One region of the Bradyrhizobium sp. USDA 4454 genome, then DNA from elsewhere that is predicted to be linked to it. Evidence: riboswitches for the same ligand, from Rfam matches in the RefSeq annotation. Region 1 holds a riboswitch; the other holds the start of a gene.
The links. A riboswitch is a leader RNA that binds a small molecule or an ion and turns the genes downstream of it on or off. The one in region 1 is predicted to bind S-adenosylmethionine.

Region 1 (4,411 bases):
GACGTGCCTGCGAGTGCCGAGGTCTACACCTACAAGCATTTCTACACCGACGCGCTTGCGGTGCTCGATCATCTCGGCATCGCACGTGCGCATTTCATCGGCCTCTCGATGGGCTCCTATTCGTCGCTGCAAGTCGCCCTTAACGCGCCGGAGCGCGCGCTGTCGATGACGCTCGCCGCGGTCGGCTCCGGCTCGTCGCTCGAGAACCTCGAGGCCTTCCGCGCGCAGTGCCGTGCCAATGCCGAGCAATATGAGGCGATCGGCTCGGCCGAGGTCGCCAAGGTGACGCGGGAGGCGCCGAGCCGGATCCCATTCCTGGTGAAGGATCCGCGCGGCCATGTCGACTTCTACGCCGCCCTCGCCCGCCACGACGCCAAGGGCTCGGCCAACACGATGCGCAGCTTTCAGGGCGGCCGGCCCTCGATCTACACCATGACCGACGCCATCAGGCGCGCCGCGACGCCGGCGCTGATCCTGTGCGGCGACGAGGACGACAATTGCATCGCGCCCAGCCTGTTCCTGAAGCAGCATCTGCCGGCTGCCGGGCTGTCGTTCTTCCCGAAGTCGGGCCATGTGCTCAATCTCGAGGAGCCGGCGCTGTTCAACGAGATTGTCGAGCGCTTCATCGCGCTGGTCGAGGCCGGCCGCTGGCCGGTGCGCGATCCGAGGTCGCTGGTGAAGGCACCGGTGTAGGCCGTCAGGCCGTCATTCCGGGGCTCGCGAAGCGAGAACCCGGAATCCATTCATCCACCGCGGCTGCGGCCCGATGGATTCCGGGCTCTCGCTTCGCGAGCCCCGGAATGACGACAGTGGTTGGTGGCGCAGCCCTTACTTCCCCTGCCCGCCCCGGCTGAGCAGGAACACGCCCTGCTCGCCGAACATGTTCCACACCCACCACGGCAGGTTGAGCGGCACCGGGCGGCCGTAGAGATCGAGCGCGACCGCGCGCTCCATCTTGACGTTGATCTGCTCGCAGAGCTCCACGAAATCCTTGATGGTGCAGAAATGGATGTTTGATGTGTCGTACCAGCTCGCCGGCAGATTCTCGGTGCGCGGCATGTGACCGCCGATCAGGAGCTGCAGCCGCATCTTCCAGAATCCGAAATTCGGGAACGAGACGATGGCGCGCTGGCCGATCCGCAGCAGGTTTTCCAGCACCACCTTGGGCTGCCGCGTCGCCTGCAGGGTCTGCGACAGGATCACGTAGTCGAATGCGTCATCGGGATAGTTGACGAGGTCGGTGTCGGCGTCGCCCTGCACCACTGCGAGCCCCTTGGCGACGCAGCCATTGACGCCCTCGCGCGACAGCTCGATGCCGCGACCGTCGATGCCGCGGCTCTCCAGGAGCTGCAACAGCTCGCCATCGCCGCAGCCGACGTCGAGCACGCGCGAGCCCGGCCGCACCATCTCGGCGACCAGAAGATGATCCCTGCGATAGCCGCCGGTCCGCTCCGGCGCGACGCCCGGCAAGGGCAGTGTCTGCTGCATGCTCATGACTGGCCGCCGTCCTTCAATCCGCGCGCCTTGCCTGCGGACAGCAGGAAGGCGCGGGAGATGTCGAGAAATTCGGGCACGTCGAGCAGGAAGGCATCGTGTCCCTTGTCGGTCTCGATCTCGGCGAACGAGACCCGCGCGCTCGACGCATTCAGCGCATGCACCAGCGCGCGCGATTCCGAGGTCGGGAACAGCCAGTCGCTGGTGAACGACACCACGCAGAACCGGGTCTTGATGCCGGCGAACGCCTTCGCCAGCACGCCGTTATGGTCGGCGGCGATGTCGAAATAGTCCATCGCGCGGGTCAGATAGAGATAGGAATTGGCGTCGAAGCGCTCGACAAAGGACGAGCCCTGGTAGCGTAAATAGCTCTCGACCTGGAAATCCGCATCGAACGAGAAGGTCGGCAGCTCGCGGTCCTGCATCCGCCGCCCGAACTTGCGGTGTAGCGCGGCATCCGAGAGATAGGTGATGTGCGCGGCCATCCGCGCCACCGCCAGCCCGCGATGCGGATGGGTGTCTTCGTCGACATAGCGGCCGCCGCGCCAGTCCGGATCGGCCATCACGGCCTGTCGGCCGAGTTCGTGGAACGCGATGTTCTGCGCCGAGTGGCGCGTCGAGCAGGCGATCGCGAGCGTCGCGAACACGCGCTCCGGATAGGCCGCGGTCCATTGCAGCACCTGCATGCCGCCCATCGAGCCGCCCACCACGCAGAACAACGTCGCGATGCCGAGGCGATCGATCAGCATCGCCTGCGCGCGCACCATGTCGGGGATCGTGATGATCGGGAAATCCAGCCCCCACACCTTGCCGGTCGCAGGATTCAGCGAGGCGGGGCCGGTCGAGCCCATGCAGCCGCCGATCACGTTGGAGCAGATGATGAAGTATTTGTCGGGATCGATCGGCCTGCCGGCGCCGACCATGGTCTCCCACCAGCCGGGCTTGCCGGTAACCGGATGGATGTTGTTGACGTGCTGATCGCCGGTCAGCGCGTGGCAGATCAGGATCGCGTTGGACCTGTCGGCATTGAGCTGTCCATAGGTCTGATAGGCGATCTGGAACGGCGCAAGATCGACGCCGCAATCGAGCTTGAGCGGCTGGTCCATGCCGAACTTCGCCACCAATGACGACGGATGATCGGCCTCATGGGCGCGATCATCGCTCTGGGTTTGCGGGCTCGTTATCGGACGCACGTTGCTCATCTCAGCGACCCTGCCTCCCGCGCGGGAGGCCTCGAACAGAAATCAGGCCAATAAAAAAACCCGGCCTGAACATAGGTTCGGCCGGGAGCTGATCTGTCCCCGGCCTGTTTAGCGAGTTGTTTAACGTGGCTGCAAGCCGGCCGGCTCAAATGACCACGGAGTGCAACGAACCTAGTCCCCGGGCCCCCCGCCGTCAAGGCGGCCAGCGAGCGCCCCCCTGCCGGGCGCCGATGGTTAACCGAATGCGCAAGGCACGCCTGCGACGTTTCTCTTTGCTTTCGGCGGCCGTCTTTCCTAATCAGGGACCCTGTCCGACGCGGCAACGGGCCGCCCTGACGACAAGGTTTGAGAGCATGGCCAACCCACCCCCGTCGCCGCCCACGCTGCAGGAGCTGCGCAAGGAGATCGATGCGATCGACGCGCAGGTGCATCGCCTGCTGATGGCGCGCGGCGACATCATCGACCGCCTGATCCAGGTCAAGAAGACCCAGGAGGTCGGCTCGGCATTCCGCCCGGCGCGCGAGGCCAGCATGATGCGCGAGCTGGTGCAGCGCCATCGCGGCATCCTGCCGCTCGACACCATCGAGGGCATCTGGCGCGTCATCATCTCGACCTTCACCTATGTGCAGGCGCCCTTCGCGGTGCATGCCGATGTGTCGGTGGGCGAGTCCGCCATGCGCGACTCGGCGCGGTTTCACTTCGGCTTCGTGGTGCCCTACGTCTCGCATTTCAGCGCGCAGGCCGCAGTCGAGGCGGTGGCGAAATCGAAGGGCGACCTCGCGCTGGTCTCCGCGATCGCAAGCCGCACGCCGTGGTGGAATGCGCTGGAGGCCGAGGGCGCGCCGAAGATCATCGCGCGGCTGCCGTTCCTGGAGCGCGCCGACCATCCCGCCGCGCTGCCGGTGTTCCTGGTCTCGCGGGTCGCCGACGATGCGATGGTGACGGAGGTCCAGATGTGGAGCGTCCGCGTGTCCGGCTGGAACGCCGATGTCGCCCGCGCGCTGGCGCCGCTCGCCGAGATCGTGGCGGTCCCCGACACCGCCTTCGATGGCGCGGCGCTGCTGGTCTCGGTCACCGGACACGATTTCGAGACCATCAAGCTTGCCCTGATCGAGGCCGGCGCCTCGGTGCGCTCTTCGGCCCTCGTCGGCAGCCACGCAACGCGCTATACGGTGCCCTCTAACGGGTCGGCCAAAGGCTAGCCGCCCGTACGGATTCTTGTTTTGACGCGTTTTCTTGACGCGAACCGGTATCCACTTCGCTGGAAAACGCTCTAATCGGAGTTGATGATGTCCCGCCCCGTGCCGAACCCCGGCATCCTCGATATTGCGCCCTACACGCCCGGCAAGAGCCCGGTGCCGGAACCGGGCCGCAAGGTGTTCAAGCTGTCCGCCAACGAGACCCCGTTCGGGCCGTCGCCGAAGGCGATCGCGGCCTACAAGGCGGCTGCCGACCATCTCGAGGACTATCCGGAGGGCACCTCGCGGGTGCTGCGCGAGGCGATCGGCCGTGCCTACGGGCTCGATCCCGACCGCATCATCTGCGGCGCCGGCTCCGACGAGATCCTCAATTTGCTGGCGCACACCTATCTGGCCCCCGGCGACGAAGCGATCTCGACCACCCATGGCTTCCTGGTCTACCCGATCGCCACCATGGCGAACGGCGCCAGGAACGTGATCGCGGCTGAAACCAACTTCACCGCCGACGTCGACGCC
Region 2 (4,411 bases), 6.7 Mb from region 1:
CGTGTCAGCGAGGGTGGCGGCCTGCTGGCTTAGTCCTCAACTGTCATTCCGGGGCAGCCCGAAGGGCTGAGCCCGGAATCCATTCCACCATCAATGATGCGGCCCAATGGATTCCGGGTTCTCGCTTCGCGAGCCCCGGAATGACGGAGCCGGGGAGCCAACAACAATGAAAAACACCCCGTTCGATCTCACCGGCCAGGTCGCGGTCATCACCGGCTCGAGCCGCGGCATCGGCCGCGCGTCGGCGGAGCTCTTGGCAAAGCTCGGCGCCAAGGTCGTGATCTCCTCGCGCAAGGCGGATGCCTGCGAAGAGGTCGCCGACGGCATCAAGAAGGCCGGCGGTGACGCGCTCGTCATTCCCTGCAACATCGCACGCCGCCCCGAGGTCGAGGCGCTGGTCTCGGGCACCATCAAGCACTACGGCAAGATCGACATCCTGGTCTGCAACGCCGCGGTGAACCCCTATTACGGCCCGCTGCTCGACATCACGGACGAGGCCTTCGACAAGATCATGGGCTCCAACGTCAAGAGCAACATCTGGCTCTCCGCACTGGCGATCCCGCAGATGGCCGAACGCGGCAAGGGCTCGGTCGTGATCATCTCCTCGATCGGCGGCTTGCGCGGCTCGACCGTGATCGGCGCATACGGCATCTCCAAGGCGGCCGACTTTGCGCTGTGCCGCAGCCTCGCCGGCGAATGGGGGCCGAAGGGCGTGCGGGTCAATTGCGTGGCGCCGGGCCTCGTGAAAACCGATTTCGCCCGCGCGCTGTGGGAGGATCCGGATAATCTGAAGCGCCGCACCGCGTCGACGCCGCTCCGCCGCATCGGCGAGCCCGACGAGATCGCCGGCGCGGTCGCCTATCTCGCCTCCGATGCCTCGACCTTCATGACCGGCCAGACCATCGTGGTCGACGGCGGTGTGACGACGGCGGCGACTTAGAGCACGATGAACTTTGATGAATCGCTTTGACCGCGCGCTCTCTTTACCTCTCCCCATTGGGGAGAGGTCGATTTGCGCAGCAAATCGGGTGAGGGGCCGCGGCTCCAACGAGGGACCTTAATCCCTCACCCGGCGCTACGCGCCGACCTCTCCCAAGGGAGAGGTGAACCTCCGCTGCCGATCCAAGTTCAGACCTGCTCCAGCGCTCGCTCGAAATCCTCGATCAAATCGTCGGGATGCTCGAGCCCGGCGGAGAAGCGGATGAAGCCTTCGCTGATGCCGAGCTCGGCGCGGGCCTCCGGCGCCAGGCGCTGATGCGTCGTGGTTGCGGGATGCGTGACCAGGCTCTTGGCATCGCCGAGATTGTTGGAGATGCGCGAGATCTTCAGCGCGTTGAGGCAGCGGAACGCGCCGGCCTTGCCGTCCTTGACTTCGAAGCCGACCAGCGTCGAGCCGGCGCCCATCTGCTTCTTCACCGTTTCGGCCTGCGGATGATCGGGGCGGCCAGGATAGACCAGCCGGGTGACCTTCGGATGTTTCGCCAGCGCCTCGGCGATCTTGGCCGCGTTCTCGGTCTGGGCGCGGACGCGGACGCCGAGCGTCTCCAGCCCCTTCAGCAGCACCCAGGCGTTGAACGGCGACAGCGACGGGCCGGTCTGGCGCATGAAATTATGGATATGCTCGGCGATGAAGGCTTCCGACGACAGGATGATGCCGCCGAGACATCGGCCCTGGCCGTCGATATGCTTGGTCGCCGAATAGACCACGACATCGGCGCCGAGTGACAGCGGGCTCTGCCAGATCGGCGTCGCGAACACGTTGTCGACGATCAGCCGGGCGCCGCCGCTGTGCGCGATCTTGGCGATCGCGCCGATATCGAGCACGTCGAGCGTCGGATTGGTCGGGCTCTCCAGGAAGAAGGTCTTGGTGTTCGGCCGCAACGCGCGCTGCCATTGGTCGAGATCGAGGCCGTCGACCAAGGTCGTCTCGATGCCGTAGCGCGGCAACAGGTCCTGCACGACGTAGAGGCAGGAGCCGAACAGCGCCTTCGAGGCCACCACGTGATCGCCGGCCTTTAGCGGCGCGAGGATCGCGGTGGTCACCGCGGCCATGCCGGTCGCGGTCGAGCGCGCGGCTTCCGCGCCCTCGAGCTCGATCATGCGGCGCTCGAACATCGCAATGGTCGGGTTGGAATAGCGCGAATAGATGAAGCCGGGGTCCTGGCCCTTGAAGCGCGCCTCGCATTGCTCGGCGCTGTCGTAGACGTAGCCCTGGGTGAGAAACAGCCCTTCCGACGTCTCCCCGAACTGCGAGCGCAGCGTGCCGCCATGGACCAGGCGGGTTTCGGGACGGAAGCGGGCGGTATCCTTCGATTCAGACATGTGACCTCCGGAGTGGCCATTTCCCTTTCGAAAATGGCCACAAAAAAACCGGCCTGGAGCAACCTCCACAAGCCGGGATCACACTGTCCCCGGCCTGTTTAGCGACTTATTTAACGTGGCTGCAAGCCGGCCGGCTCAAATCACCACGGGATAAGTGGAGCTGATATTCCCTCGCGCCCTTTCCGTCAAGACGGTCATCGGATAACCCGTAAAAGCCCATATTTTGGGGCTTGGTGGCCGCCTGGAGTAGGGTTGGGCCATCCCGAGGGACCGTGCCGTGTCGTTCACGCTGGAAGATGAATCCAACGGAATCCTGCCTGACCGCATGATCGCGGAGATGGCGGAGGCTGGCCTCATTCTGCCCGCCTACGACTTTGTCGAAAGCCAGATCCAGCCGGCGAGCCTCGACCTGCGGCTTGGCGATATCGCCTATCGGGTCCGTGCCAGCTTCCTGCCGGGGCCCGATGCCACCGTCGCCGAGCGGATCGACCAGCTCAAGCTGCACGAGATCGATCTGTCCGACGGCGCGGTGCTGGAGACCAATTGCGTCTACATCGTGCCGCTGCTGGAGAGCCTGGCGCTGCCGCCGGAGATCGTGGCTGCGGCCAACCCGAAGAGCTCGACCGGACGGCTCGACGTCTTCACCCGCGTGATCGCCGACGGCACCCGCCGTTTCGACATGATCGGCGCCGGCTATCACGGCCCGCTCTATGCGGAGATCTCACCGAAGACCTTTCCGGTGCTGCTGCGCGAGGGCTCGCGGCTCAGCCAGGTCCGCTTCCGGATCGGCGAGGCGACCTTGACCGCCGACGAGCTCGACGCGCTGCATGCCAGTGAGCGGCTGGTCGATGCCGACAACGCCGATCTCACCCATGGCGTCGCGCTGTCGGTCGATCTCTCCGGCGAGAGCTCGGGCGGCTTCGTCGGCTACCGCGCCAAGCGTCACACCGGCGTGGTCGATGTCGATCGCCGCGGCGGCTATGCGGTCGACGAGTTCTGGGAGCCGATCAAGGCGCGGCCCGACGGCAGCCTGATCCTCGATCCCGGCGAGTTCTACATCCTGGCGTCGAAAGAGGCGGTGCAGGTGCCGCCGGACTACGCCGCGGAGATGGTGCCGTTCGATCCTTTGGTCGGTGAATTCCGCGTCCACTATGCCGGCTTCTTCGATCCCGGCTTCGGCTATGCCGGCGCCGGCGGCAAGGGCGCGCGCGCCGTGCTGGAAGTGCGCTCGCGCGAGGTGCCGTTCATCCTCGAGCACGGCCAGATCGTCGGCCGTCTCGTCTATGAGCGCATGCTGGAGCGTCCCGACGCGCTCTACGGCCAGCGCATCGGCTCGAACTATCAGGCGCAGGGCCTGAAGCTCTCCAAGCATTTCCGCGTGTAGCGATATTCTCTCGCCGTCATCCTGAGGCGCGAGCCTCTTCGGCGAGCCTCGAAGGATGAATCGGCCACGAGCCGGGCTGTGCATCCTTCGAGGCTCGCAGAGCTCGCACCTCAGGATGACGGGACCAATAGTCCTTGCCCCCGGATTGCGCTTCGCTGTATCCGGGCTACGATCATGCGCGCGAGGCCTGATCTCGCCAACAAGAATGCGGGAGCGAACATGACCGGAGAGCAACCGGCGCAATGGCGGAAGTGGCGCAGCGTCGCCGATCTCTATCACGCCTTCTTCACCGGGTTGATCCTCACCGTGGTCACGCGGCGCGGCACGGCCGACGCCGCCGAGTTCGTCTTCCGCGTATTTCGCCGCCAGCAGCAGGAACGCTTCCTGCCCGGCTTGAAGAAGCTCGGCCTCGACGGTCTGCCGCCGGCGGTCGCGGCCGCGCAGTATCACTATCTCTCCAACTGGATCGGCGGCGTGCATGTCGAATACATGCACGAGACCGACCGCAAGGCCTGGATCCGCTATCCGCCGCCGCGCTGGATCTGGAAGGGCACGGCGATCTGCGGCGTGCCTGGCGAGGTCTCGCGCGCGATGCTGCGCGGCTGGCACGCCAACAACGGGGTCGCGCTCGGCAACTTGCGGCTCGGCTTCGTCTGCACCAAGCAGAGCGTCGACGGCCAGGACGGGCTCGAAGGCTATTACTGC

Region 2: another riboswitch for S-adenosylmethionine. It lies ahead of ACVIW0_RS03115 (O-succinylhomoserine sulfhydrylase); the one in region 1 lies ahead of metX (homoserine O-acetyltransferase MetX).

The regions. Positions count from the first base shown of each region.
Region 1 covers NZ_JBTRCN010000001.1:7,397,559-7,401,969, forward strand. Annotated here, with positions in the region: gene ACVIW0_RS34470 (alpha/beta fold hydrolase) at 1-693, shown strand, start outside; gene metW (methionine biosynthesis protein MetW) at 829-1,494, opposite strand; gene metX (homoserine O-acetyltransferase MetX) at 1,491-2,696, opposite strand; SAM riboswitch at 2,784-2,863, opposite strand; gene ACVIW0_RS34485 (chorismate mutase) at 3,050-3,898, shown strand; gene hisC (histidinol-phosphate transaminase) at 3,986-4,411, shown strand, end outside.
Region 2 covers NZ_JBTRCN010000001.1:685,109-689,519, forward strand. Annotated here, with positions in the region: gene pimD (pimeloyl-CoA dehydrogenase small subunit) at 1-33, shown strand, start outside; gene ACVIW0_RS03110 (SDR family NAD(P)-dependent oxidoreductase) at 167-940, shown strand; gene ACVIW0_RS03115 (O-succinylhomoserine sulfhydrylase) at 1,129-2,322, opposite strand; SAM riboswitch at 2,400-2,479, opposite strand; gene ACVIW0_RS03120 (2'-deoxycytidine 5'-triphosphate deaminase) at 2,600-3,706, shown strand; gene ACVIW0_RS03125 (hypothetical protein) at 3,926-4,411, shown strand, end outside.